DNA from 3 places in the Streptomyces sp. NPDC093984 genome. Region 2 is predicted to be linked to each of the others. Evidence: riboswitches for the same ligand, from Rfam matches in the RefSeq annotation. Region 2 holds a riboswitch; each other region holds the start of a gene.

Region 1 (9,588 bases), on a different contig from region 2:
CCTGGCGACGGACGCCCAGCTGCTCAAGGCCAAGGGGGTGAAGTACCCGTACGCGCTGCCGCTGGGCCCCGAGGAGGCGCAGGCCGAGACGATGCAGTGGCTGCTCAGCGGCGGCGCCGGCTACCTGAACGGCTTCGGCTCCTACGACCTCGACTCCACGCAGAACGTGGCCACCTTCACCTGGCTGAAGGACAACCTGGTGGGCAAGGGGCTGACGGGCCCGGTGGCACCGGGGAAGCTGAACCGCGCCGACGCCTTCGCCGCGTTCACGCGCGGCGAGGTGGGCATGCTGAACGGCCATCCGTCCCTGATGAAGATGGCGCGCGAGAAGGGCGTGAAGTTCGGCATGGTCCCGATGCCCGGGATCAACGGCCGGGCGAAGTCGACCATGGGCGTGGCGGACTGGATGATGGCGTTCCAGCAGGGCGGCCACAAGGACCAGATCCGTGAGTTCCTCGACTACGTGTACAGCGAGAAGAACGTGCTGTCCTTCTCCCGCGAGTACGACCTGCTTCCGGTGACGAGCTCCGCGCAGGAGACCATGGCGCGGTCGTCCCAGGACCAGGACCTGGAGCCGTTCCTGCAGGAGCTGCCGAGCGCTGAGCTGTACCCGGTCGGCAAGACGTCGTGGGCGACGGTCAGCGCGGACATCAAGAACCGGATAGGCAAGGCGGTCGGCCCGGACGGCAGCCCGGCGGCGATCCTGGGCCAGCTCCAGCGGGCGGCCGTGACGGCCGACAGCTCCGCGGGCTAGCCAGGACACGTGCGGGTGGGCCGGGGCACCCCCTGGGGGCTCCGCCTCGGCCGGCCCGGCCCCCGTCGGCCTGAACGGCCTCGTCCGCGATCCCCCCGAGCTCTTCGAGCAGGGGGGACCCCCGGACGGGCCCATGGTTGGCTACCGTTCCCGCATGGACGACCTGAATCCCAGAGAGAAGGCCATCCTGGCCCTGGAGGGCCGCGGTTTCTCCGGGCCGGGGGCCAAGGAGCGGGCCATACGGGAGCAGCTCGGTCTCGCCCCCGTCCGCTACTACCAGCTGCTCAACGCCCTCCTCGACGACCCCAGGGCCCTCGCCCACGCCCCGGTCACCGTCAACCGCCTCCGCCGCATCCGCGAGGCACGCCGCGCGGAACGCTGAGCCGTGAGCCGTGAGCCGTGAGCCGTGAGCCGTGAGCGGTGAGCGGTGAGCCGTGAGTCGCGCCGGGCCGGGCCGCCCGCGCGCGCCCGGCGCGCCCCCGTGACCCCGTGGGTGCGCCCGGCCGCGCGCCGATAGGGTCGGACCCATGGGCAGCCACACGGACTCCTTGCCGACGCCCGCCACCCCGGCCGGGCGTGACGGTCTCGACGCCATCCTCGCCCGGCCCGAGCGGGCCGTCCTCGCCTTCGACTTCGACGGGACGCTCGCCCCGATCGTCCCCGACCCCGACCAGGCCCGCGCCCACCCCGACGCGGTCCCCGCCCTCGCGGCCCTCGCCCCGAAGGTCGCCTCCGTCGCGGTGGTCACCGGCCGCCCCGCCGGCGTCGCCGTCCGCCACGGCGGCTTCGCGGGCGTCCCCGGGCTCGACCACCTCGTCGTCCTCGGCCACTACGGCGCCGAACGCTGGGACGCCCGCACCGGCACCGTCACCGCCCCGGCCCCTCACCCCGGAGTCGCCGCCGTCCGCGCCGAACTCCCCGGCTACCTCGACGAGATCGGCGCCTGGCGCGGCACCTGGATAGAGGAGAAGGGCCGCGCCGTCGCCGTCCACACCCGCCGCGCCGAGGACCCGCAGGCCGCCTTCGAAGCCCTGCGCGAACCCCTCGCCGACCTCGCCGCCCGCCACGGCCTGATCGTCGAACCCGGCCGCATGGTCCTGGAACTGCGCCCGCCGGGCATGGACAAGGGGGTGGCCCTGTCGGAGTACGTCCGTGAGACCGGCGCCGAAGCGGTCATGTACGTCGGCGACGACCTCGGCGACCTCCCCGCCTTCGCCGCCGTCGACAAACTCCGCTCCGACGGCGTCCCCGGCCTCCTGATCTGCAGCGGCAGCGACGAGGTCACGGAACTCGCGAAGAGGGCGGACGTGGTGGTCGACGGCCCGGCAGGGGTGGTGCAGCTACTGAGGACATTGGCAGAGAGGCTGGCGTAAAGCGCGCCCCTTCAGGGACGCGGGGAACTGCGCGACAAGCCCCCACCGACCCGCACCCGAAAAACGACCTCAGACCTCCAGCGCAGCCAACTGATCCAAGAACCACCGACCGGGCGGAAGCGCCGTAGCCTGCGCAGCCAACCGCTTCGAGCGCTCCGCCCGCTCACCCACCGGCATCGACAACGCCTCGTGCAAAGCCTCCGCCGTGCCCCGGATGTCGTACGGATTGACCGTCACCGCGTCGTCGCCCAGCTCCTCGTACGCCCCGGCCTCCCGCGACAGCACCAGCGCACACCCCTGGTCCGACAGCACCGGAACCTCCTTGGCGACGAGGTTCATGCCGTCCCGGATGGGGTTCACCAGGGCGACGTCGGCGAGCCGGTAGGCGGCGAGAGAGCGCGCGAAGTCGTCCTTGACGTGCATCTCGACCGGGGTCCAGCCCGGCGTGCCGTACCTTTCGTTGATCTCCGCGGCCACCCGCTGGACCTCCGCCGTGTACTCCCGGTACACGGTCAGGTCCTGGCGGGACGGGTACGCGAACGCCACGTGGACCACCCGGTCGCGCCACTGCGGACGGGACTCCAGCAGCTCCTCGTACGCCAGCAGACCCCGCACGATGTTCTTCGACAGCTCCGTGCGGTCCACCCGCACGATCACCTTGCGGGGGCGGCCGTCGGGGCCGGTGCCGATCTGCTCGCGCAGGATCGCCATCCGTTCGTCCACATCCGGCCGGTGCGCCCGCTCGCGCAGGAAGTCCGCGTCCGCGCCCAGGCCGTGCACCCCGATCCGGGTGTTCCCCAGCCCGCCGACGAGCGCCTCGCAGCACCCGGTGAAGGCGTCCGCCCACCGCTGGGTGAGGAAGCCGAGCCGGTCGGCGCCCAGCATGCCGCGCAGCACCTGACCGGCGATGTCGTCCGGAAGCATCCGGAAGTAGTCCACCGGCGCCCACGGCGTGTGCGAGAAGTGACCGATCCGCAGGTCCGGCCGCAACTGCCGCAGCATCCCCGGGACCAGCGTCAGGTGGTAGTCCTGCACCACGACCGCCGCTCCCTCGGCCGCCTCCTCGGCCAGCGCCTCGGCGAACGCGCGATTGTAGGCCTCGTACGACGCCCACGCGTGCCGGAACTCCCTGCCGAAGACCGGCTCGAGCGGCGTCTGGTACAGCATGTGGTGGACGAACCACAGCACCGAGTTCGCGATGCCGTTGTACGCCTCGGAGAACACCGTCGCGTCGATGTCGAGCATCCGGACCCGCCGCCCGCCGGTGTCTGCCGGATCCAGTGCGCCACCCGTGCGGCGTACGGCCTCGCGGTCGCCGTCGTTCAGGGCCGCGCACACCCAGACCGCGTCCGCGTCGGGGCCGATCGCCGACAGGCCCGACACCAGGCCGCCTCCGCCGCGTTTGGCGGTGAGCTGCCCGGACTCGTCCAGCGTGTACGAGACGGGGCCGCGGTTGGAGGCGACGAGGATGCGGGCGCCGTGGGCATGCTGCGTGGAAGCCATGCCTCGAAACCTAGCCCGCGCCGAAAACGCTCAAACGTACGGTTCGGCCGTATGCGGAACCGTGTCCGCCACGCCCGGACACCCGGCAGAGCATGGTTCAGGCCACCCTTCGTTCCATGTACTCCGCGATCTCCGCCATCGGCGGCCTCTCCTCCGTGTCCACCGGGTACGTACGGGGCTCGAAGCCGCCCTCGACCCGTTCGAACTGCGTGAGGGCCGGGCGGACCAGATGGCCGCGGGCCAGGCGGAGCTGGGCCGTGCGGTAGATCGCGGCGGCCATGCGGCCGAGCGCCTGGCCGTCCTGGTGGCGGTGCCTGCGCACGCCGACGTCGACCTGGGCCAGCGCGTCCAGGCCCACCAGGTGCAGCGCGTCCACCAGCATGCCGAGCTCGACGCCGTACCCGACCGGGAAGGGGAGCCGTTCCAGCAGGGAGCGGCGGGCCGCGTACTCGCCGCCGAGCGGCTGGACGAATCCGGCGAGCTGCGGCCAGTGCATGTTGAGCAGCGGGCGCGCCATCAGTTCCGTGACCCGGCCGCCCTGTCCCGCCGTCTTGCGGGAGGCAGGCGCATCCGGCTCGGTGCCGGAGGCGAGCGAATCCGACTCGATGCCGGAGGCAAGCGCATCCGGCTCGGTGCCTAGCGGCCGGTCGTACATCGCCTTCACCAGGTGCACGTCCGGGTCGGTGAGCAGCGGGCCCACGACCCCGGTCACGAAGTCGGAGGAGAACTCCTTCAGGTCCGCGTCGACGAAGCAGACGATGTCCCCTCCGGTGACGAGCAGGGAGCGCCACAGCACCTCGCCCTTGCCGGGCACGGCCGGTATGCGCGGCAGGATCGTGTCGCGGTGCACCACCCTCGCGCCGGCCGCGGCGGCGACCTCGGACGTGCGGTCGGTGGAGCCGGAGTCGACGACGACGATCTCGTCGACCAGCGGAACCTGCCGCACGAGGTCGTGGCGGATGACGGAGACGATCTCGCCGACCGTCTCCTCCTCGTTGAGCGCGGGCAGCACGACGCTGACCGAGGAGCCCGAGGCTCGTTTGGCGGCCATGATCTGGTGGAGCGGGCGATCGGTGACGGACCAGGAGCGGGTGCTCAGCCAGCGCTCGACTTCTTCCAGCACAGTCTGCGGCTCCTCACGTTCGTACGGGGTGGGGGGTGAGTCGGGGACGGTCGAACGGTCTCTCTTGTGATCCATCTCGCGGTTCGGACGACTATCTCAACTCTCCCGGCCGTCGGTTACAGTCTTGAACAACGCCGGTGACCATCGCATGTCGGGGTCCACCCCCGGCCCGCACCGGCGAAACAACCACATACAGCTCATCCAGAGGGGCAGAGGGACACGGCCCGGTGAAGCCCCGGCAACCCTCCAGTCGGCTCTCGTCTTCGCAGGCGGGGCTCCCGGCTAGGGAAGGTGCCAATTCCGTCTCACGGCGAGGTGCGTCGTGGGGAAGATGAGGAGAAAGGGCCTCGCCTGACATGGCTGTGCAGACAGTTGCAAGCACCACCGACTCCGTGAACCTCGGCCCCGCCGCGGCGCTGTCCTGCCGCGAGTGCGGCCACCGGGTGCCGCTCGGCCCGGTCTTCGCCTGCGAGGAGTGTTTCGGCCCGCTGGAGGTCGCCTACGACTTCTCGGGCTACGACAGCGAGGAGCTGCGGAAGCGCATCGAGGCGGGCCCCGCGAACATCTGGCGCTATGCGCCGCTGCTGCCGGTCCCGGCGGACGTCGCCGACAAGCCGAACCTCAACCCGGGCTGGACCAAGCTCGTCAAGGCCGACAACCTGGCGCGCGAGCTGGGAGTCACCGGCGGGTTGTATGTGAAGGACGACTCCGGTAACCCGACGCACTCCTTCAAGGACCGCGTGGTCGCCCAGGCGCTGGAGGCGGCGCGCGTCTTCGGCTTCACCACCCTGTCGTGCTCCTCCACCGGCAACCTCGCGGGCGCGGTCGGCGCCGCGGCGGCCCGCGCCGGCTTCCGCTCCTGCGTGTTCATCCCGCACGACCTGGAGCAGGGCAAGGTCGTCATGGCCGCGATCTACGGCGGCGAGCTCGTCGGCATCGAGGGCAACTACGACGACGTGAACCGCTTCTGCTCCGAGCTGATCGGCGACCCGGCGGGCGAGGGCTGGGGCTTCGTCAACGTCAACCTGCGGCCGTACTACGCGGAGGGCTCCAAGACCCTGGCGTACGAGATCGCGGAGCAGCTCGGCTGGGAGCTGCCGGACCAGATCGTGGTGCCGATCGCCTCCGGCTCGCAGCTGACGAAGATCGACAAGGGCCTGCAGGAGCTGATCAAGCTCGGGCTCGTCGAGGACAAGCCGTACAAGATCTTCGGCGCGCAGGCCGAGGGCTGCTCGCCGGTGTCGACGGCGTACAAGGCGGGCCACGACGTCGTACGGCCGCAGAAGCCGAACACGATCGCCAAGTCGCTGGCGATCGGCAACCCGGCCGACGGCCCGTACGTCCTGGACATCGCCCGCCGCACGGGCGGCGCCGTGGAGGACGTGACGGACGAGCAGATCGTGGACGCCATCAAGCTGCTGGCGCGCACCGAGGGCATCTTCGCCGAGACGGCGGGTGGCGTGACCGTCGGCGTCACGCGCAAGCTGATCGAGAACGGTGTCCTCGACCCGGCGAAGACGACGGTCGTCCTCAACACCGGGGACGGTCTGAAGACGCTGGACGCGGTGGCCGGCACGGGGCTGACCGCGACGATCCGTCCTACCCTCGAGTCCTTCCGCGAGGCCGGTCTCGTCTGACCCTCCGCCCGCCACAACCCACCAGCCGTACCCCGACCGGAGGTCATCCCCCGATGAGCGTCACCGTCCGCATCCCCACCATCCTGCGCACCTACACGGGCGGCCAGGCCGAGGTCACCGCCGAGGGCGCGACCCTCGCCGAGGTCATCGCCGACCTGGAGAAGAACCACACCGGCATCGCCGCCCGCGTCCTGGACGACCAGGGCAAGCTGCGGCGCTTCGTCAACGTCTACGTGAACGACGACGACGTCCGCTTCGAGCAGGGTCTTCAGACCGCCACCCCGGACGGCGCGGGCGTCTCCATCATCCCGGCGGTCGCGGGCGGCTGACGGTCGTTCGGACGCCTGATCATTACCCTCGGTAACGCAGGTAACCGAGAGTTCATCGAATTGCCCTCTCCGTGAGAGAAACGGAGGGGGCAATTCTGCATGGTTGAGCGGGGTACAGTTGGGGAACGCGCTCCCGGACTCCCCTTCCGGGCCCGCGATCACCTGCCGCGGGCCCGACAAGAAGCAGCCAAACTGTGCAGGGCTTTTGCGCCATTCATTCCCTTTACCCGGCCCGACTTGCCCTGAATTCGGGTGAATTCTCCGTACATTCCCGACCGGTCGGACCCCGAATTCTCGTCCGATTGACCTGTTGCAGACGGCAGTTGGACAGATACATTCAGCCGCGGTCGACGCGTTCCGGCGCACGCCCCCAACCGTTGGGGGGTGAGGTCTGACCCGGATCCGCGAAGTGTGGATCTGTGCAAGGGCCAGTAATAGGGGAGTTAGGCATGGCTCAGGGCACCGTCAAGTGGTTCAACGCGGAGAAGGGGTACGGCTTCATCGCGGTCGACGGTGGTGCGGACGTCTTCGTCCACTACAGCGCGATCCAGATGGACGGCTACCGCACCCTTGAGGAGGGCCAGCGGGTCGAGTTCGAGATCTCGCAGGGTCAGAAGGGGCCGCAGGCGGACATGGTTCGCCTGGCCGGCTGAAGTTACGCGCCGACGCTGAACTGTTCGACGTGTCGAGGGGCTCGTATCCCGTCCGGGGTACGGGCCCCTCGGTCGTGTCCGGCCGTGGTCCCCGGGGGCGCGCGGCGGCGTCCACCTGCGGATCATGCTCCCGAGTTCACCCCCGGTCCCCGAGAGCCGCTTGCGCCCGCCCGTCACCCGACCACCACCCCCCAACGAGCCCGCTCCGCGGGCGCGCCTTGCACTCGGACGGGGCGAGTGCTAATCATTGGCGTTAGCACTCTGAAGGTGAGAGTGACAACAGAAGGACCGGGTCGGTGAGGCCGCGGGCCGGGTGGGGCAAGGAACCTCCGGCCGGGGCCGTCCGTCGCGGGCGCGGGCGCGGTCCGAAGGAATCACCCCCAGTCCTGGAGGGACCACTTCACATGGCCAAGATCATCGCGTTCGACGAGGAGGCGCGGCGCGGCCTCGAGCGCGGCATGAACCAGCTCGCGGACGCCGTGAAGGTGACGCTCGGCCCCAAGGGCCGCAACGTCGTCCTCGAGAAGAAGTGGGGCGCCCCCACGATCACCAACGATGGTGTCTCCATCGCCAAGGAGATCGAGCTCGAGGACCCGTACGAGAAGATCGGCGCCGAGCTGGTCAAGGAAGTCGCCAAGAAGACGGACGACGTCGCCGGTGACGGTACGACCACCGCGACCGTGCTCGCCCAGGCGCTGGTCCGCGAGGGCCTGCGCAACGTGGCCGCCGGTGCCAACCCGATGGGCCTGAAGCGCGGTATCGAGAAGGCCGTCGAGGCCGTCTCCGCCGCCCTGCTCGAGCAGGCCAAGGACGTCGAGACCAAGGAGCAGATCGCCTCCACGGCCTCCATCTCCGCCGCCGACACCCAGATCGGCGAGCTGATCGCCGAGGCCATGGACAAGGTCGGCAAGGAAGGCGTCATCACCGTCGAGGAGTCGCAGACCTTCGGTCTGGAGCTCGAGCTCACCGAGGGCATGCGCTTCGACAAGGGCTACATCTCGGCGTACTTCGCCACCGACATGGAGCGTATGGAGGCCGTCCTCGACGACCCCTACATCCTGATCGCCAACTCCAAGATCTCCTCGGTCAAGGACCTGCTCCCGCTCCTCGAGAAGGTCATGCAGTCGGGCAAGCCGCTGCTGATCATCGCCGAGGACGTCGAGGGCGAGGCCCTGTCGACCCTGGTCGTCAACAAGATCCGCGGCACCTTCAAGTCCGTCGCCGTCAAGGCCCCGGGCTTCGGCGACCGCCGCAAGGCCATGCTCGGCGACATCGCCATCCTCACGGGCGGCGAGGTCATCTCCGAGGAGGTCGGCCTCAAGCTGGAGAACGCGACCCTGGACCTCCTGGGCCGCGCCCGCAAGGTCGTCATCACCAAGGACGAGACCACGATCGTCGACGGTGCCGGCTCCGCCGACCAGGTGCAGGGCCGGGTCAACCAGATCCGCGCCGAGATCGAGAACAGCGACTCCGACTACGACCGCGAGAAGCTGCAGGAGCGCCTGGCGAAGCTCGCCGGCGGTGTCGCGGTCATCAAGGCCGGTGCCGCCACCGAGGTGGAGCTCAAGGAGCGCAAGCACCGCATCGAGGACGCCGTCCGCAACGCGAAGGCGGCCGTCGAGGAGGGCATCGTCGCCGGTGGTGGCGTGGCCCTGGTACAGGCGGCGCAGAACTCCTTCGAGAAGCTGGACCTCGACGGTGACGAGGCCGTCGGCGCCGAGATCGTCCGCAAGGCCCTGACCGCCCCGCTGACCCAGATCGCCGTCAACGCCGGCCTCGAGGGCGGCGTCGTGGTGGAGAAGGTCCGCAACCTCACCCCGGGCCACGGCCTGAACGCCGCGACCGGTGAGTACGTGGACATGATCGCCGAGGGCATCATCGACCCGGCGAAGGTGACCCGTTCCGCGCTGCAGAACGCCGCCTCCATCGCCGCGCTGTTCCTCACCACCGAGGCCGTCATCGCCGACAAGCCGGAGAAGGCCGCCGCGCCCGCCGGTGGCGGCATGCCGGGCGGTGACATGGACTTCTGATCCTTCCGAGGATCGGTACCAGTCCTTCCGTACGAGGGCGGCACTCCCTGTCTGTGGCAGGGGGTGCCGCCCTCGGGCGTGTCCTGGATCACGCGGGCGTCCCACCCGGCCGGGAATGTGGGCCGGCGCATAGGCCGTTGCTTCAGAAGCTGCAACAATGCGCGCGCACATACCAGTCGGTTAACA
Region 2 (9,588 bases):
GCGCACCTCGCGGGCCAGGTCCTCGGCCTCCGCGTCCGTGTCGCCGAGGACGAAGGTCGCGGCGGGCAGGATGAGCAACTGGTCGTGTCCGCGCCCGTACTTGGCCAGACGGCCCTTGACGTCGGCGTAGAAGGCCTGGCCCGCCTCCAGGGTGGCGTGCCGGCTGAAGATGGCGTCGGCACTGGACGCGGCGAACTCGCGGCCCTCCTCGGAGTCGCCCGCCTGAAAGACGACCGGGCGGCCCTGCGGGCTGCGCGGGACGTTGAACCGGCCGTGTATGTCGAAGTGCTTGCCCTGGTGGACGAAGGCGCCGGCCTTGGCGTCCCGCAAGAAGGTGCCGCTGGCCTGGTCGGCGAGGATCTCGTCGCCGTGCCAGGAGTCGAAGAGTTCGTTCGCGGTGGCCAGGAACTCCTTCGCCCGGGAGTAGCGCTCCTCCTGCGGCAGGAAGCCGCCTCGGCGGAAGTTCTCGCCGGTGAAGGCGTCCCAGGAGGTGACGACGTTCCACGCCGATCGTCCGCCGGAGAGGTGGTCGAGGCTGGCGAACTGGCGGGCCACCTCATAGGGCTCGTTGAAAGTGGAGTTGATGGTGCCGGTCAGGCCGAGCCGGTCGGTGACGGCGGCCAGGGCGGCGAGCACGGTGAAGGTGTCGGGGCGGCCCACGACGTCCAGGTCGTAGATCTTCCCGCCCTGTTCGCGCAGGCGCAGGCCCTCGGCGAGGAACAGGAAGTCGAACTTGGCCCGTTCGGCGGTGTGCGCGAAGTGGACGAAGGAGCTGAACTCGATGTGGCTGCCGGCCTTCGGGTCGCTCCACACGGTGGTGTTGTTGACGCCCGGGAAGTGGGCGGCCAGATGGATCTGCTTCAGCGGCTTGCTCATGGTCTGCGGGTCCCTCCGGCTCAGGCGGTGACGGCTGCGGAGTAGCGGTTGGCGGGGCGGGCGAGCCCGAGCAGTCCGCGCAGGGTGTCGGACTCGTAGGCGCGGCGGAAGGCGTCACGGCGCTGGAGCTCGGGGACCAGGCCGCGGGTGATGGCGGGGAGGTCATGGCCGGCGACGGCGGGGCGCAGCCGGAAGCCGGTCAGACCACCGGACCGCAACTCCTCGAGAAGATCGGCGAGTTGCGCGGGGGTGCCGGTGAAGACGCGGGCGTCGCTGGTGTACTCGTATCCGGCGAGGTCGTCCAGGCGCTGCTTGCGGGCCGTGGCCCTGGCCGGGTCGTCGTCCAGGAAGACCACGAGGTCGCCGAAGACGTGCAGCGGCTCCTCGGCCCGGCCCGCCGTCTCCTGCTCGGCGCGGATCTCGGCGACGATCGCCCGGGCCTGGTCGGCGTCGTGCGGGGTGACGTAGCCGATGTCGGCCTGGCGGGCCACCAGCCGGTAGGGGACGGTCTGGTGGGCGAGAGCGGTGACGATCGGCTGGCCCTGCGGCGGTCGGGGCGTGATGGACGGGCCCTTGACGCTGAAGAACCTGCCCTCGAAGTCGATGTAGTGGAGCTTGTCCCGGTCGATGAAGCGGCCGGTGGCGACGTCCCGGATCTCCGCGTCGTCCTCCCAGCTGTCCCACAGGCGCCGGACGACCTCGACGTAGTCGGCGGTCTCGTCGAACAGGTCGGTCACGACGCCCCGGGCGGCCGGGCTGTCGTAGGCGTCGATCCTCGGGATCGTGCGGCGGCCGAAGTGCGCGGCCTCGTTCGGACGCGCGGTGATCTGTACACGCAGGCCCGCACGGCCCGTGCTGACGTAGTCCAAAGTGGCGATCGCCTTGGAGATGTGGAACGGCTCTGTGTGAGTGGCCACCACGGTCGGCACCAGCCCTATGTGCCGGGTCAGTGGCGCGACACGGGAGGCGACGAGCACGGCGTCCAGTCGTCCGCGTACCTGGTCGGTGCGCTCGTCCGGGTCGAGGAACTGCGAGGACTGGGGTCCGAGCCCGTCCTCGATGGTCACGAAGTCGAGCAGACCGCCTTCGGCCTCGGTGATCAGGTCGGCCCAGTACCCGGCCGTGAACAGGTCCCGGGGCCGGGCCACGGGCTCGCGCCAGGAGGCGGGATGCCAGCCGGTGCCGTCCAGGGCGACGGCGAGGTGCAGGTGCGAAGGAGAAGTCGAGGACACGAGTGGGTGCCTTCCTGAAGTCCGTACGAGATGGCCGGCCGGCGCGAGCGGGCGCGGCGGAGGGCGAGCGCGGCGAGACGGGGGGGACCCCCGGCCGAAGCTGGGGACGGTCAGGAACAACAGAGCGCGCCGGCCACGCGCAGCAGATCGATGTGGGCCCGGGAGTGCAGAAGCGGACGGCGGGACGGCTTCAGGGCGCGGGCGTGCACGGTACCGGTCACGTCCTGCACCTCCGTCCCTACGGCCGTCGTGGCGCGCAGCTCGTCGTCAACGACAACAGCCCCGCTCCGCCGTCTGTTCCGCACTCCGGGCATCCCTTCGGTCAGGAGTTGTCGAGCGGCAGCCCGGGCGGGTTGACCTGGGACCTGGCGACGGCCTCGTTGGACAGGTTCCAGGCGGCCAGCCACTTGGCGTACTGGCCGTTCTCGATCAGGTGGTTGATGGCGTCGGCGAGGGGCTTCGCGAGCCCGCTGTCCTTCTTCGCGGTCGCAGCGATCAGGCCCTGCAGGGACTCGCCTGCGCCGGAGAACTCGCCCGCGTTGCGGGTCGCCTGGGGCGTGTTCGCGACCTGCCTGATGTGGTAGGCGATACCGGGGTTGGGGCCGAAGTACGCGTCGATCTTGCCGCTGGACAGCGCGAGGTAGGTGCCGTTGCGGTCCGGGTAGTACTTGACGGTGAGCTTCTTGCCCTCCTTGGCCAGCTTCGCCTTCCACTCCAGGAGGAGCTTCTCCTGGTTGGTGCCCGAGCCGACCGAGACGGTCCTGCCCGCGAGGTTCTCGTAGTCGCCGTCGAAGTTCCAGGTGCTGGTCCTCGGCACCTCGAAGGCCAGGTTGTCCTGCCGGTAGGAGGCGAACTCGTACTTCTTCTTGCGCTCCTCGGTGTCGGTGACGTTGGAGAAGGCCACGTCGACCTTGCCGCTGTCGATGCCGACGAACAGGTTCTCCCAGGTGAAGTTCTTCAGCTCGGGCTCGAGGCCGAGGACCGCGGCCACCAGGCGGCCGAAGTCGGGTTCGGCCCCGGTGAGGGTCTTCTGGTCACTGCCCACGTACGCCAGCGGTGCGAAGCCGGAGGGCAGGGCGCCGACGCCGATCTCCAGCTTGCCGCTCTTGCGGATGGCGGCGGGCAGTTCGGCGTTGAGGGACTTCACCTCGGACACCTTGAGGGCGGTCTGCGTGGCGGCGCCGTTGGAGAGCTGCCCCACGGTGACCGTTCCGGAGGATGCGCTGTCCGTGTTGGTGGCGGCGTCGCTCGTGCCCCCGCACGCGGCGAGTCCGACGGCGAGGGAGGCGACGGCGGTGCCTGCGGTGAGGCCGCGCAGGAGTCGGGCGCGAAGACTGAGGGTGGGCATGGCTGTCCTTGTTCGGTGAGCGGTGGCGGTGTGGCGTGGGGGGAGGCTTGGGAGAGGAACGCGGAACCGGCGGGTTCAGAGCACCTTGCTCAGGAAGTCCCGGGTCCGCTCGTGCCGCGGGTTGTCGAGGACCTCGGCGGGCGGCCCCTGTTCGACGATCCGGCCGTCGTCCATGAAGACCACCCGGTCGGCGCATTCGCGGGCGAAGCCGATCTCGTGGGTGACGATGACCAGCGTGGTGCCGCCGCCGGCCAGGTCCTTGATGACGGCCAGCACCTCGCCGACGAGTTCGGGGTCGAGGGCCGAGGTGGGTTCGTCGAAGAGGATGACGCCGGGCCGCAGGGCGAGCGCGCGGGCGATGGCGACGCGCTGCTGCTGGCCGCCGGACAACTGCCGCGGGTAGGCGCCGGTCCTGTCGGCGAGTCCGACCCGGCCGAGCAGGTCCAGGGCGAGGTCCCGGGCCTCCGGCTTGGTCAGCTTGCCGGTCGCCACCGGCGCCGCTGTCACGTTCTCCAGCACGGTCAGGTGCGGGAAGAGGTTGAAGTTCTGGAAGACGAATCCGATGCGGCTGCGCTGGCCCAGGATGATCCGCTCGCTCAGCTCCTTGAGGTGGTCTCCGTGCCGGCGCACGCCGATGGGCTCGCCGCCGACGCTGACATAGCCGCGGTCGGGCTTCTCCAGGTGGTTGATCACCCGCAGCAGGGTGGACTTGCCGGAGCCGGACGGGCCGAGGATCACGGTCACCTCGCCCGGCCGTACGGTCAACTCCACGCCGTGCAGTACCTGGTGGGCGCCGAACGCCTTGTGCACGTCGTGCACCTGGATGGCGGCGGGGCGGGTCTGGAGCGTGTCGGTGGTCATACGGCGGCCTCCCTGCGCGCGCGGGCCCGCAGATCGGCGAGACCGGTGCGGAGCTTCTGCAACGGGGTCGGCGGCAGCGCGCGGGTGGCGCCGCGGGCGTAGTACCGCTCGACGTAGAACTGGACGACGGACACGAGGCTCGTCAGGATCAGGTACCAGGCGGTGACGACCAGCAGCAGCGGCACGATGTCGCCGGGGTAGGTGCTGCCCATGGTCTGCGCGGAGCCGAACAGGTCGAGCAGCGACACGTAGAACACCAGTGACGTGCTCTTGACCAGGCCGATCAGCTGGTTGACGTAGTTCGGGGTGATGGACCTCAGGGCCTGCGGGAAGACGATCAGCCGGAACTGGTGACCCTTCGGCAGGCCGAGCGCGGCGGCCGCCTCGTGCTGGCCCTGGTCGACCGAGAGGATGCCGCCGCGGACCACCTCCGCCGCGTACGCCGCCTCGTTCAGGCTCAGTCCGACGACGGCGACGACCATGTCGGTGGCGAGCTTGGACTCGTCGAAGCTGAAGAACGCCGGGCCGAAGGGCACGCCGACGCTCAGCGTCCTGTACAGGGCGCTGAAGTTGTAGAGGAAGATCAGCACCACGATCAGCGGTATGGAGCGCAACGCCCACACGTACGTCCAGCTGACCGCGCGCAGGACCGGGCTCTTCGAGAGCCGTGCCAGTGCGAGCACGATTCCGCCGAGCAGGCCCAACACGGCGCTGAGCGCGGTGACTTCGAGCGTGATGAGCAGCCCGTCGAGGATGGTGGGACGCAGGAACCAGTAGGCGAAGCGGTCCCACTGGTAGAACGGGTTGGACACCAGGCCGTGGACGAACTGGGCGACGAGAACCAGCACGACCGCCGTGGCGATCCAGCGGCCCGGCCGGCGCAGGGGCAGTACCCGCTGGGCCGCGGGGGGCTTGTCCGCGGTGTCTTCGTCGGGCGGCGCCGTGGCGAGGGACACGACGGCTCCGGGGGGTTCACTCATGACAGGCTCCAGCGGAGTCGGACGCCCCGGCGGCGCGCCACGGCACCGCCCGGCGGCGCGGGCCGCGGCGTGACGAGGCTGGTGAAGCGCAGTGCACCGGGGACGGGACGGAACGAGGGCACACCGCGGCGGCGGTGCGCGTCAGGGATTCAGAACGCCGTCAGCCGTGACAGCGGGCAGAGCCCGGGGTGGTACACAGTGCGCTGTTGACGCGGAGGAGGTCGACGGAACGGTTGGCGCACAGCAGGACGCAGCCGCGGAGCCGCACTGCGGCTGTCCTCGAGGCTGCGTACATCACTGTCTCCGTCGTTCTTCCGGCCCGGGGGGCCACGCGCTTACCGAAACGTCATCCGGTCGGGTCGTCACCTGGGGCACCCCACCGCGGTGCGAGGGTTGCCGGTCAGCCAGCCAGGGCTTGTCGCTGACGCTCATGACCTTTCTGGCCGTAAGTCAATACAGGCTCCGCAAGCGATGTCAACGTGCGTCCGGCACGTGATACGTGCTCAGCGGGCGCCGTTCTCCGCCTCAACCGGTGTGCGTGGCAGCGTCGTTGGGGACGTGCGAGGCCCAGTCCAGGATCTGCACCGCGGCGCCCGCGGCCTCCAGTCCCCGGCAGTGCGCGTGGTGCCGTCGGGCGATGCCGGCGTGGTCGAGGTGTGGACCGAAGGCGGGGTGGGCGGCCAGCCGGCGGGCGTACGCCCACAGGTGCGGGTGGCCGGCGATGCGGTGCACCGCGGCGGCGTCCAGGTGCCAGCGGTGCACGGTGTCGAGCTGCACCAGGCTGACCCACAACTCCACGTCCGCTGCGGTGAGTCGGTCGCCGAGCAGGTACTCCTGACGGCCGAGCCGTCCCTCCAGTGACCGCAGGGTGCACAGCAGCGAGGTGAGCGCGGCGTCCCGCTCCTCCGTGTCGGCGTCGACGCGTCCGGCGCGCTGGGCCGCCGCGTCGATGCCCTGCTCGCACAGCCGCTTGACACCCTCGATCTCGGCGTCCGCCCCCTGCGGATACAGCGCGGGGTGGTCCGTGCCGAAGTGCCGCGCCAGGTCGCGCATGATGTCCGGAGCGTGGGTGCTGACGATCCGGCCCGACCAGTCGTCGCTGAGCACCGGCGCCAGGGCGGCTCCGGGGTAGCGGTGGGCACTGGCCTCGTACAGCGGACGCAGCGCGGAGTACTCGCCGCCGGGTCCGTCGGGCACCGCGGGCAGCAGCGTGACGGGACAGACGTCCTCGAGGCCGAGCAGGCTGTGCGTGACGGCTATCCGCAGACAGTGCGGACACGCCAGTGACAGGTGGAGACGGTAGCGGCGCGGCACTGCGTAGTGGCCGCTGCGCGCGTCGCAGCCGATCCGGCCGCGGAAGGCGGGGAACGGCTGTGCGGACGGGAGTGCGGTCAGGGCATGGGCGGACATGTCTCTCCCGGGGTCCTGGGACGCGAGGGCGGGGGTGGTGGCCCACGGGCAGGCGGCGCTCTCCTGCGCGAACGGCGCGGAGTGGCGGGGGCGGGGCGTGGCTCCGCCGGCTTCAGCGCCGGTGGCTGCTCGCGCTGCAGACGCGCAGCAGATCGATGTGACGGCGGGAGGTCAGCAGGAGGGACTGCCGGCGCGTGCGGTGAACACGGCTGATGACCGGCTTCAGGCGCCCCATGTTTCCCTACCTGTCCACTAGGAAATCCCCTTTGAAGTGTCGATCCGCCTCAGGCGCACGTCAAGGGGGTGGTCCGAAAAGCAATGGAGGCGAGTTCTGGATGGACGGCGGCCTACTACCGCTTGCGCTTGGCCGTCTTCGTGGTCTTCGAGCGCCTGGCGCCCTTTCCCGCCCGGGCGGCCTTGGGTCGACCTGTCGGGGAGTACGGCTTGGGCACGTTCACGGCTCCCAGGACCGCGAACTCCCGGTTGGTCTCGGTCTGGCGACGAATGACGTCCGGCAGGTCCGGCATGGCCAGCAGCAGCTCGCAAGCGCGTAGGGAGCCGGCGTGGTCGCCCACGTGGAAGGCCGTGATCGAGAACTCGAAGAGCAGACCCCAGCGGTACACCCAGGACTTGGTCAACAGATCGTCCGGTTCCGGTCGGCCCACGACGGCGCCGAGGATGGCGTACGCGGTGTGGTGGCGGCCCTGGGTGCGCAGCCGCGAGGCCAGTTCGTAGCAGGCCTCCAAGCGCTGGGGGCGCGACTCCCAGGCCCGGGAGAACGCGTCCATCGCCCCGGCCCAGTCGTCCGCCTTCTCGGCCCTGAGGATGCCGGCCTCCAGCAGCGAGCAGTACACCTCCTCCGGCCAACCGCCCATCGCGGCACGCTGCTCGTACAGCGCGATCGCCTCTTCCGCGTGCCCCAGGTCGCGCTCGATGTTGGCCAGATAGAAGACGGTCGGCGCGTCGGAGGGGTCACGTTCGAGTTTGCGGCGCAGCAGGCACGCCTCACGCTGGACCTTGTCGCTCCGGCAGCCGCCGTCGCCGTGGTCCTCGATGACGAGTGCGTCGAGGTCCTCCTGGACGTCGGGCTCGTCGGTGCGGGGCTCGTGGGTGACGCCTTCGTAGCGCCACAGCCAGTCGCCCCGCATGAGGTGCTTGAAGCGGTGCCCGGTGCCCGGGACGTCGTGGCACAGCAGGTATGAACCCGCCGTCAGGTGCGGCAGCGGGGCGTCCTGGCGCACGACGTGACCGGCGTCGAGGGTGAGGATGTAGTCGGCCTTGCCGTGGGCGTGCTGGATGTTCTGCGTCCGGTTGTGGCCGAAGTCGATCCAGGGTTCTTCGAGGAGTTCGCCGGGGATACCGTCGAGCGTCGTGCGGATGAGATCCTGGGTACCGTCTGTCGAACCGGTGTCCGAGATCACCCAGGTGTCGATCAGGTGACGTACGGAGCCGAGGCACCGCTCGATCACGCCCGCCTCGTTCTTAACGATCATGCAGAGGCAGATGGTCTGCTTCTTCACGGCCTCACCGGTCTCGGGATGACGATGTCCTGATGGAGAGGCCGTCACTGTGACACAGGCCGGTTCTCCTCCCACCTATCCACACGGAGGGCGGGACGCAACGGCGCCCGATTGGCCGCGCACCCCCAAAGCTCGAGAAATCGTCATCGATCAATCGGCCCTACATCATCGAAGCACTCCGCTTAGTCCGATTTGTTGACATATCTGCGTGTTTTGGACAAGAACTCCCAATTGTTGGTTGTGCCTGGGTCAAGCTCACTCTCGGATTCGGGGACCTGCCCGAAAAGGTTGACACAAGGAGCACACACATGAGTCCTGAGTACAGGACGACATCGCTGCTCGGGCCGCTGGCGCGAGACAGGTTCAAGAAGGCCGGCATGATCGCCTCGCTCGCGCTGGTGATGGCCACCGGCGTGGCCGCCCCCGCCGCCCTGGCCGCGCAGACCGGGCCCGCGCACAGTGCCGTGGCCGGCGGCGACAAGTGCGACAACGACAACCACCGCGCGACCGGGATCGGGGGCGACCACGACAAGGACAAGAACAAGTGCCGCGGCGCTACGGGGGCGACGGGTGCCACCGGTGCGACGGGTGCCACGGGGGCCTCGGGTCCGTGCATCGACATCGACGCGGTGCAGGAGACCGGTAACAACGACCTCCGAGCCGCGCTGACCCCCGACGGACGGACGTTCGCGGGCATCCGCAGCGACACCGGCCCCACCCCCGTGACCAACCCGTTCGTGTGGACCGACCTCAGCACCCACCCGTCCTACCCGACGAACGCCTGCGCCGTGTCCATCAACGAGCACGGCGCGTCCACGTCGGAGAACCACCCGGTCCGCATCGATGTCATCACCACTGCAGGGACCGTGTGGGAGACCACGTGTACCGTCATGCCGGGGGCCGCGCCCTCACTCGACTGTGACAACAACCCCTGGGTCCAGTTGACCACGCCCGCCTAGGCCGAGCCGTCGCAACCGGACCCGCACGCCTGAGCCGCCCTCCCACGAGCACCCGGGGGGCGGCTCCGGCCGTGCCGGTCAAACTCCGTTCCTACCCCGCCTCGTAGATCCCTGACGAACGATGCCGGCACGGCGTTCAGGCTGCTTTCGGGTTCCCGGCGCCTCGTGGCAACGCATGCACCAGAAGATCCAAAACAATGGCAAAGGCATCTGGGGCAACGGCAGTTCCCCATGTCATCGTGCGTTGCATGAGCACAGAGCACGTCCTGGACGACCGGCCGCACGCCCATCCCCGCATACGCCGGGCGGCGAACAAGGTGCCGGAAGTCACCGTCTACTTCTGGATCATCAAGGTTCTGACCACGGGAATGGGCGAGACCGCCTCCGACTACCTGGCCCGTC
Region 3 (9,588 bases), on a different contig from region 2:
GACCTGCCAGCTCGGCGTGTTCGCCGCCGAGCGCGGGGACGTGAAGAAGCTCCGGGGCTGGTTCATCGTCACCTTCGTCATGGGTGCGATCTTCGTCGGCGGTCAGATCTTCGAGTACACCGAGCTGGTCAAGAAGGACGGCCTCTCGCTGTCCTCGGACCCGTACGGCTCGGTGTTCTACCTGACCACCGGCTTCCACGGCCTGCACGTGACGGGTGGTCTCATCGCCTTCCTGCTGGTCCTCGGCCGCACCTACGCGGCGCGCAGGTTCACGCATGAGCAGGCGACCGCCGCCATCGTCGTGTCCTACTACTGGCACTTCGTCGATGTCGTCTGGATCGGCCTCTTCGCCACGATCTACATGATCCGGTAGTCGGCCGCCGCGCGGCGGACGGTCCCCCGACCCGGGAAGCCGATCGCCCCCGACGACCCGATCCACCTCCAGAAGCATCGACGCAGAAGATCCTGACACCGGGGTAATCCGTGAAAAAGCTCTCCGCACGACGACGCCATCCGCTGGCGGCTGTCGTCGTCCTACTCCTCGCGCTGGCGGCCACCGGGGGGCTGTACGCAGCGTTCGCGCCCGCGACCCAGGCGCAGGCCGATACGACCGCCCAGTCCCTCGCCATCGACGAGGGCAAGAAGCTCTACCAGGTGGGCTGCGCCAGCTGCCACGGCACCAACGGTCAGGGCAGCTCCGACGGTCCCAGCCTGGTGGGCGTGGGTGCCGCGGCCGTCGACTTCCAGGTCGGCACCGGTCGTATGCCGGCCGCCACCTCGCAGGGCGCCCAGGTGCCGCGGAAGAAGCCGATCTACAACCAGACCCAGATCGACCAGCTCGCGGCATACATCTCGTCTCTCGGCGCCGGCCCGGCGATCCCGACGAAGAACGACTACAGCCCGGAAGGCGCCGACATCGCCAAGGGCGGTGAGCTCTTCCGTACGAACTGCGCGCAGTGCCACAACTTCACCGGTGAGGGCGGTGCGCTGACGCACGGCAAGTTCGCCCCGAGCCTCGAGGGTGTCGCCCCCAAGCACATCTACGAGGCCATGCTGACGGGCCCGCAGAACATGCCGTCCTTCCCGGACACCACGCTGTCGCAGCAGAACAAGAAGGACATCATCGCGTACCTGAACGCGGTCAACGGTGACCAGACCGAGAACCCCGGCGGTCTCAAGCTGGGCGGCCTCGGCCCGGTCTCCGAGGGCCTGTTCGCCTGGATCTTCGGCCTCGGCGCGCTGATCGTCGTCGCCGTCTGGGTCGCCGCTCGGACCGCAAAGGCCAAGAAGTCATGAGTAGCCACGACATTCCAGAAGAGAACCTGCCCGCTGAGCAGGACACCGAGTCCGGTGCGGTAGCCGTCGCGGACGAGGAGAACCCGTTCGCCGACCCGGGGCTGCCGCCCCACGAGCACCGCATCCAGGACATCGACGAGCGGGCCGCCAAGCGCTCCGAGCGCACGGTCGCCCTGCTGTTCACCGTGTCGATGCTGGCCACCCTCGGCTTCATCGCCTCGTACGTCGGGATCCCGAACGACAAGTCGATCTACGTCTTCCCGATCGGGCACATCAGCGCGATGAACTTCGCGCTGGGCCTGACGCTCGGCGTGGCGCTGTTCACGATCGGCGCGGGCGCGGTCCACTGGGCCCGCACCCTGATGTCCGACGTGGAGATCGCCGACGAGCGTCACCCGGTCGAGGCGTCCCCCGAGGTCAAGGCCAAGGTCATGGCCGACTTCCGGCAGGGCGCCAAGGAGTCGGTGATCGGCCGCCGCAAGCTGATCCGCACCACGATGCTCGGCGCGCTGGCCATGTTCCCGCTCTCCGGCCTCTTCCTGCTGCGCGACCTCGGCTCCCTGCCCGGGACGAAGCTGCGCCACACGATGTGGTCCAAGGGCAAGCTCCTCGTCAACATGAACACGAACCAGCCGCTGCGTCCCTCGGACGTCCAGGTCGGTTCGCTCACCTTCGCCAAGCCCGAGGGCCTGGAGGAGACCAGCGAGGACTTCCAGGTGGAGATCGCCAAGGCGGCGCTGATGATCGTCCGGCTGCAGCCGGAGAACATCAAGGACAAGAAGGAACTGTCCTGGTCCCACGACGGCATCGTGGCGTTCTCCAAGATCTGCACCCACGTCGGTTGCCCGATCTCCCTGTACGAGCAGCAGACGCACCACGTCCTCTGCCCGTGCCACCAGTCCACCTTCGACCTCTCCGACGGTGCCCGGGTCATCTTCGGCCCGGCCGGTCACGCCCTGCCGCAGCTGCGCATCGGCGTCAACGCGGACGGTTACCTCGAGGCGCTCGGCGACTTCGAGGAGCCCGTCGGTCCTGCCTTCTGGGAGCGCGGATGAGCACTACAACGAGCAACGGGTCCGCGTCGCGCGGACGGGCACCGGCCGGCGAGCGCGTCGCCGACTGGGCCGACGGACGCCTGGGCATCTACACCCTGGCCAAGTCGAACATGCGGAAGATCTTCCCCGACCACTGGTCGTTCATGTTGGGCGAGGTCTGCCTCTACAGCTTCCTCATCATCATCCTCACGGGTGTCTACCTGACCCTGTTCTTCCACCCGTCGATGAACGAGGTGGTGTACCACGGCAGTTACGTGCCGCTGCAGGGTCAGCTGATGAGCGAGGCGTTCAACTCGACGCTGCACATCAGCTTCGACGTCCGCGGCGGTCTGCTGGTCCGGCAGATCCACCACTGGGCGGCGCTGATCTTCCTCGCCGGCATGTTCGTGCACATGATGCGCGTCTTCTTCACCGGCGCGTTCCGCAAGCCGCGTGAGATCAACTGGCTGTTCGGCTTCCTGCTGTTCGTCCTCGGCATGTTCACCGGCTTCACCGGTTACTCGCTCCCGGACGACCTGCTCTCCGGCACCGGTGTCCGCTTCATGGAGGGCGCGATCCTGTCCGTGCCGATCGTCGGTACGTACCTGTCGTTCTTCCTCTTCGGCGGCGAGTTCCCGGGCGGCGACTTCGTGGCCCGGTTCTACTCGATCCACATCCTGCTGCTGCCGGGCATCATGCTCGGCCTGGTGGTCGGCCACCTGATCCTGGTCGTCTACCACAAGCACACGCAGTTCGCGGGCCCCGGCAAGACGAACACCAACGTCGTCGGCATGCCGCTGATGCCGGTGTACATGGCCAAGGCCGGAGGCTTCTTCTTCCTGGTCTTCGGCGTCATCGCGGCCATCGCGGCGATCGCCACCATCAACCCGATCTGGGCCATCGGCCCCTACCGCCCGGACCAGGTGTCCACGGGCGCCCAGCCCGACTGGTACATGGGCTTCTCCGAAGGCCTGATCCGTACGATGCCGGGCTGGGAGATCAACTTCTGGGGCCACACGCTCGTCCTGGGCGTGTTCATCCCGCTGGTGATCTTCCCGCTGGTCCTGGTCGCGATCGCGGTCTACCCGTTCATCGAGTCCTGGGTCACCGGCGACAAGCGCGAGCACCACATCCTGGACCGGCCGCGCAACGCGCCGACACGCACCGCGTTCGGTGCCGCCTGGATCTCGTGGTACTTCGTACTGCTGGTCGGTGGTGGCAACGACCTGTGGGCCACCCACTTCCACCTGTCGATCAACGCGATCACCTGGTTCGTCCGCGTCGCCTTCTTCGTGGTGCCGGTGCTCGTGTTCATCGTCACCAAGCGGATCTGCCTCGGTCTGCAGCGCCGGGACCGCGACAAGGTGCTGCACGGCCGCGAGTCGGGCATCATCAAGCGGCTGCCGCACGGTGAGTTCATCGAGGTCCACGAGCCGCTCAGCCAGGAGCAGCTGCACACGCTCACGGCGCACGAGCAGTACAAGCCGGTCGAGCTCGGCCCGACGGTCGACGAGAACGGCGTCGAGCGGAAGATCAAGGGCTCCGCGAAGCTGCGTGCCAAGCTCAGCAACGCGTACTACGGGGAGAACAACCAGATCCCCAAGCCCACGGTCGAGGAGTACAAGGAGATCACGAGCGGCCACGGCCACCACTGATCGCTGCACGCCACGCCACGGTGGAAGGGCCCCGTCCGGTGTTCGGACGGGGCCCTTCGCCATGCCCCCGGCTGGATAGGGTGGACCCGTTCGAGACTCGCGTCCCGTAGTCCGGGACACCGACCCAGGAGCGGCTTATGAGCGCTGTGCACCCCGCTGGAGGCGACACCGCGGCGGGCCGTTCCTGGCCCCAGGTGCTGAACGGGCTCCTCGAGGGCCGCGACCAGAGCGCGGACGACACCGCCTGGGCGATGGACCGCATCATGCGCGGCGAGGCGACGGACGCGCAGATCGCGGGGTTCGTGGTGGCGCTGCGGGCCAAGGGCGAGACCGTCGAGGAGATCACCGGTGTGGTTCGGGCGATGTACGAGCACGCCAACGTGATCGAGGTGTCGGGCCGCACGGTCGACATCGTCGGGACGGGCGGCGACGGCGCGAAGACGGTGAACATCTCCACGATGTCGGCGCTGGTGGTGGCCGGCACGGGCGCCAAGGTCGTCAAGCACGGAAACCGCGCGGCCTCGTCGGCGTCGGGCTCGTCGGACGTCCTGGAGAAGCTGGGCGTCAACCTCGACCTGACGCCCCAGCGGGTGGCGCAGGTCGCCGAGGAGGCGGGCATCACCTTCTGTTTCGCTGTGAAGTTCCACCCCGCGCTGCGCCATGTCGCCGCCGCGCGCGGTCAGCTGGGTATCCGGACGGTCTTCAACGCCCTCGGCCCGCTGACCAACCCGGCGAAGGTGAAGGCCCAGGCGGTCGGCGTCGCAGACCCGCGACTGGCGCCGATGATCGCCGGGGTGCTCGCCGAGCGCGGCAACTCCTCCCTGGTGTTCCGCGGCGACGACGGCCTCGACGAGCTGACGACGACTTCCACCTCCCACGTCTGGATCGTCCGCGACGGCAAGGTCACCGAGGAGACCTTCGACCCGCGGGACGCCGGTATCGAACTGGTCCCGATTCAGGCCCTGCGCGGCGGCGACCCGTCCCACAACGCCGAGGTCGCCCGCCGCCTCCTCGACGGGGAGACGGGCCCGGTACGGGACGCCGTCCTGCTGAACTCGGCTGCGGCGCTGGTGGCGCTGGAGCCGGGCGACGGCCCGCTGGCGGACCAGATCCGCACCGGCATGGCCAAGGCCGCCGAGTCGATCGACTCGGGCGCTGCCAAGCGTGTCCTGGAGCGGTGGGTGGCCGCCAGTAACGCCTGACGCCGAGCGCGCCCGCGGAAAAGGCCAGGTCAGCCTGGCTGGAGTAAAGTGAGATAAGTGGCAGCTCTCCCCGCGGGCCGCAAGGAGGCTGGGCATGATCCATTCAGCCGATATCCGTGAGTGGCGCAACCGGGACGTGATCGACGCCAAGGGCCACAAGATCGGGTCCCTTGAGGGGGTCTACGTCGACACCACCACCGACACGCCGGCCATGGTCACCGTCCGCACCGGAATGCCGACCCGGCACAGGCTCGTCTTCGTCCCCCTGGACGAGGCGACCGTGGGACCCGGGTACGTCCAGGTGGCGCACTCCAAAGGGCAGGTGCGCAAGGCGCCGTCCATCGGCCTGGACGACGTCCTGCCGGCCGAGCGTGAAGAAGAGATCTTCAAACACTACGACAGGGCCTATGAGCCCGGTGCCGACCGCGGACGCCGCCTCGCGCGCCGCTGACCCCCGGGCCGAAGGAAGTGGTCACCATGGCGGTCTTCCTGTTCCTGATCCTCGCGGCGGTCGCCCTCGGCATCATCGGCGCGGTCGCGAAGGGGCTGTTCTACCTCCTGATCATCGGCATAGTGGTGTTCCTGGCCAGCCTCGTCCTGTTCGGCATGCGCTGGGGGCGGCGCTCGAAGCACCACCTCGTTCGGTGACGCACCGGGACGGGTTCGCCCGTCCCGGTATACGGACAGAAGTTGCGAGCAGGTGATCACCTGCCGTAATTTCCACATCAGGTCATGAGCGACAGTCATTCGGCCCCGGCCGGCTGTCCGGCAACCCTCCGTCCGTGGCGGGGTGCCCCGGGTGAAGACCAGGTCGCAGGCAGCGAGGTCTGCGGCAAGCGCGGACCCCTCGTGCCTTCCAGGGGTCCTGGTCGTTCGAGGGAGCCTTCCGTGAGCAAGCGAATGCGTTAGGGCCGCAGAGCCCCGCCTCCGCACCCCCTTTTTCCTTTCACCTTCTCCGTGCCGTGCACACCGCCGCGCCCGTGCGCGCCTCCGGCACCGGTGATTCTCGCCTGCCCTACGGGAGTACACCCATGTCCGTCTCCACCCTTGCCGCCGACCAGTCCGTCTGTGCCCCGCTGCCCGTTCTGGGCCGTGATGTCACCGTCCCGCTCGTCACCGGCGGCGACGTCACCTACGCCGCGCTCGACTACGCGGCCAGCGCCCCCGCGCTGCAGCGCGTCTGGGACGACGTGGCCGCGTACGCCCCCTACTACGGCAGCGTCCACCGCGGCGCCGGCTACCTCTCCCAGCTGTCCACCGACCTGTTCGAGAACGCCCGCCGCACGGTCGCCGAGTTCCTCGACTGCCGCGACACCGACCAGGTGGTCTTCACCCGCTCCACCACCGACTCGCTCAACCTCCTGGCCGCCGCACTCCCGGCCGACTGCCAGGTCTTCGTCTTCGAGACCGAGCACCACGCCTCCCTGCTGCCGTGGCGGGACGCCCGGGTCACCTACCTCGACGCCCCGAGCAGCCCCCGGCAGGCCGTCGAGACCCTGGAGCGCGTCCTCGCCGACCGCGACCCCTACGGCCCGGCCCTGGTCTGCGTCACCGGAGCCTCCAACGTCACCGGCGAGCTGTGGCCGGTACAGGAGCTGGCGGCGGCCGCCCACGCGTACGGCGCCCGTATCGTCCTGGACGCCGCCCAGCTCGCCCCGCACCACCCGGTGTCCGTCAAGGACCTCGACGTGGACTGGGTCGCCTTCTCGGGTCACAAGCTCTACGCCCCCTTCGGCTCCGGCGTCCTGGCCGGCCGCGCCGACTGGCTGCGCCAGGCCGAGCCGTACCTCGCGGGCGGCGGCGCCAGCCGCAGCGTCACGCGCAGGACGGACGGCGGAGTGGACGTGGAGTGGCACGACACGGCCGCCCGCCACGAGGCCGGCTCCCCGAACGTGATCGGCGCCTACGCCATCGCCTCCGCCTGCAAGGCCCTCACCGAGGCCGGCTTCGACACCCTGGTCGCCCGCGAGCAGCACCTGATCCGCACGGTCAGGGAGGGCCTCGCCGACGTCCCCGAGGTCAGGATCCTCTCCCTCTTCGGCGACGACGCCCCCCGCGTCGGCGTGATCTCCTTCGTCGTCGAGGGCTGGAACAGCTCCCACTTCGCCGCCGCTCTCTCCGCCGAGTACGGCATCGGCGTCCGCGACGGCCTGTTCTGCGCCCACCCGCTGGTCCGCACCCTGCTCGGCAGCGACCCCCAGACCCAGGGCGAATGCGGCGCCCCCGAGGCGGCGCCCGGGGAGAAGTCCCTCAACGCGATCCGGGTGAGCTTCGGCGCCGGCACCCCCGACGAGCATGTGGAGCGCTTCGTCAACGCCGTGAAGGAACTGGTCAGCGACGGTGCGCGGTGGCAGTACCGCACGGAGAACGGCCGCTGCGTCCCGGCGGTCTGAGTCCTCGCGGGGCCGGTGAGGCGGTGTTCAGCGGATCAGGAGTCCAGCCCGATCGCGAACGCCGCCTCCAGGTCGTGCTGGGAGTACGTACGGAACGCCACGTGGGTGTCCGTCGCCTCGACCCCGGGGATCTTGCTGATGTGCCCGGGGATGACGTCCGCCAGCTCCTCGTGCTCCTTCACCCGCACCATGGCGATCAGGTCGTACGTCCCCGTGACGGAGAAGACCTCGCTGACGGAATCCAGCGAGGCGATCCGCTCCGCGATCTCGGGGATCCGGTCCACGCTGGTCTTGATGAGCACGATCGCGGTGATCACGGCTGCTGTTCTCCCTCGGGGGCCTCGGCTGGTGGTTTCACCCTACTCGTAGGCGTGTAGCGCACCCACGCGTAGAGGAACCCCAGCGAGAACCCCACCAGGTGGGCCAGGTAGGCCACCCCTGGCCCCTGGGCGGCCCGGCCCGCCGCCACCCACTGCAGGGACGCCCAGAACGGCAGCACCACCCACGCCGGGAACCTCAGCGGCAGGAAGAACAGGAACGGGAAGAGACTGGTCACCCGCGCCTTGGGGAAGAGGAACAGGAACGCACCCAGGACCGCGGAGATCGCCCCGGACGCTCCGACCAGGGTCTGCGCCGACGCGGCGTTGGCCGCCGCGTACCCCAGCAGCGCCAGACAGCCGCAGCCCAGGTAGAACAGGGCGAACTCCACGTGCCCCATCCGCTCCTCGGCCATGACCCCGAAAACGTAGAGGAAGAGCATGTTGCCCAGCAGATGCACCCAGCTGCCGTGCACGAACAGCGCGGTCGCGGGCGTGAGCGCCGCCCGCGGCGCCCCGCTGAACAGCTCCACCGGCACCACGCCCCAGCGGGCGAAGTAGGCCCGCTGCGCGGCGAGCAGTGCGTCCCCGGTCCCGTAGGCCGGACTCAGCCCCGCCGCCGGTCCGACGACGAAGAGCGCGCAGCACAGGACGATCAGCCCGTACGTCACCGGCGCCGACTGTCCGCGCAGCGCTCCCGCGGCCGCCCCAGGCCCTGTCGTCACATTCCCGCCTGCCCCGCGGCGTCTGGCACGCACGCTCGCCGCGTTGCCGAAGCGCCCACGTGGCTCCGCCACGAGGGCCCTCCGGCGCCTTGCGATCGCACGCACCAGACGCCGCGGGGCCCGCCCTCCGGGCGGACGACGGGAATGTGACGACAGGGCCTGCTCCAGGTGCTGATCATGGTACAGAGCATGGCGTAACCGGACCGATCCGCACAGAGTGCCTCGCCGCCGTGGAACGGGCGGGCGGCGGGTACTCGCCAGGCCGTAGGGTTACGAGCCACACGCTCCAGGGAAACTGGCGCATCACGGAGACTGGAAGAAGGAAGAGCACCCACGATGACGGTTCCCCTGCCGACGGAGACGACCCGGTGGCGCTGCACGCTCTGCGGCAACCTCACCCGTTTCGACGTGACCCGCTCGTCGAAGGTCGTCGAGTACGTGCACCTCGATCTGGCCGGGGAGCCGAAGGTGGAGGAGCGAGAGGTGGTCAGTGAGACCATCGAGTCGGTCCGTTGCCGCTGGTGCAACGCGGTCGACCAGGTGGAACTCGTGGACAGGCCGGGCGCCGGCTCCTGAGGGAGGCGGCCCCGCAGGGCGTATGGGGTGAGGGATGGCTGAGACCACAGGCGGGGAGCCGGTCGACGGCACCGCTGAGGTGCTCGACCGTCCGCTGCCCGACGGCGTGCGCCGCCGGGTCGTGCAGATCGTGTCCGACGGCTTCGGCGGGCTGACCCTCGCCGAACTGCCCGCACAGCTGCGGCAGTACGCCCGGTTCACCCCGACCCGCCGGGCCAAGTTCGCGGGCAACGCCATGGCGGCGGCCGTGGAGAGGGACGCGCTGTTCCGGCAGCGCATCGCCGAGAAGCTCAGAGAGGCGCAGCCGGAGCTCACCGGCGCCCTCGACTCCGGCTCGCCGCCCCCGGCCGCGGACCCGCTCGACGTGGCGGCCGCGGCCTATGTAGTGCG

Evidence for each region. A riboswitch is a leader RNA that binds a small molecule or an ion and turns the genes downstream of it on or off. The one in region 2 is predicted to bind S-adenosylmethionine.
Region 1: it holds a riboswitch for S-adenosylmethionine, as region 2 does, so the genes downstream of both, thrC (threonine synthase) here and ACIRC0_RS20825 (amino acid ABC transporter permease) in region 2, are expected to answer to the same signal.
Region 3: it holds a riboswitch for S-adenosylmethionine, as region 2 does, so the genes downstream of both, ACIRC0_RS13815 (aminotransferase class V-fold PLP-dependent enzyme) here and ACIRC0_RS20825 (amino acid ABC transporter permease) in region 2, are expected to answer to the same signal.

The regions. Positions count from the first base shown of each region.
Region 1 is NZ_JBIWIM010000008.1:146,911-156,498, forward strand. It holds gene ACIRC0_RS27460 (extracellular solute-binding protein) at 1-754, shown strand, start outside; gene ACIRC0_RS27465 (DUF3263 domain-containing protein) at 909-1,136, shown strand; gene otsB (trehalose-phosphatase) at 1,282-2,127, shown strand; gene ACIRC0_RS27475 (trehalose-6-phosphate synthase) at 2,197-3,630, opposite strand; gene ACIRC0_RS27480 (glucosyl-3-phosphoglycerate synthase) at 3,728-4,753, opposite strand; SAM riboswitch class I at 4,948-5,091, shown strand; gene thrC (threonine synthase) at 5,110-6,390, shown strand; gene ACIRC0_RS27490 (MoaD/ThiS family protein) at 6,444-6,719, shown strand; gene ACIRC0_RS27495 (cold-shock protein) at 7,169-7,372, shown strand; gene groL (chaperonin GroEL) at 7,777-9,402, shown strand.
Region 2 is NZ_JBIWIM010000005.1:294,357-303,944, forward strand. It holds gene ACIRC0_RS20800 (NtaA/DmoA family FMN-dependent monooxygenase) at 1-876, opposite strand, end outside; gene ACIRC0_RS20805 (LLM class flavin-dependent oxidoreductase) at 897-2,108, opposite strand; gene ACIRC0_RS20810 (putative leader peptide) at 2,219-2,329, opposite strand; gene ACIRC0_RS20815 (ABC transporter substrate-binding protein) at 2,431-3,456, opposite strand; gene ACIRC0_RS20820 (amino acid ABC transporter ATP-binding protein) at 3,532-4,317, opposite strand; gene ACIRC0_RS20825 (amino acid ABC transporter permease) at 4,314-5,297, opposite strand; SAM riboswitch class IV at 5,624-5,733, opposite strand; gene ACIRC0_RS20830 (glutathione S-transferase C-terminal domain-containing protein) at 5,823-6,707, opposite strand; gene ACIRC0_RS20835 (hypothetical protein) at 6,820-6,942, opposite strand; gene ACIRC0_RS20840 (glycosyltransferase) at 7,058-8,227, opposite strand; gene ACIRC0_RS20845 (hypothetical protein) at 8,536-9,186, shown strand; gene ACIRC0_RS20850 (hypothetical protein) at 9,435-9,588, shown strand, end outside.
Region 3 is NZ_JBIWIM010000003.1:357,769-367,356, reverse strand. It holds gene ACIRC0_RS13850 (heme-copper oxidase subunit III) at 1-373, shown strand, start outside; gene ACIRC0_RS13845 (c-type cytochrome) at 484-1,296, shown strand; gene ACIRC0_RS13840 (Rieske 2Fe-2S domain-containing protein) at 1,293-2,351, shown strand; gene ACIRC0_RS13835 (cytochrome bc complex cytochrome b subunit) at 2,348-3,985, shown strand; gene trpD (anthranilate phosphoribosyltransferase) at 4,123-5,187, shown strand; gene ACIRC0_RS13825 (PRC-barrel domain-containing protein) at 5,282-5,638, shown strand; gene ACIRC0_RS13820 (hypothetical protein) at 5,665-5,835, shown strand; SAM riboswitch class IV at 5,916-6,032, shown strand; gene ACIRC0_RS13815 (aminotransferase class V-fold PLP-dependent enzyme) at 6,219-7,580, shown strand; gene ACIRC0_RS13810 (Lrp/AsnC family transcriptional regulator) at 7,616-7,897, opposite strand; gene ACIRC0_RS13805 (rhomboid family intramembrane serine protease) at 7,894-8,622, opposite strand; gene ACIRC0_RS13800 (hypothetical protein) at 8,959-9,198, shown strand; gene ACIRC0_RS13795 (NYN domain-containing protein) at 9,233-9,588, shown strand, end outside.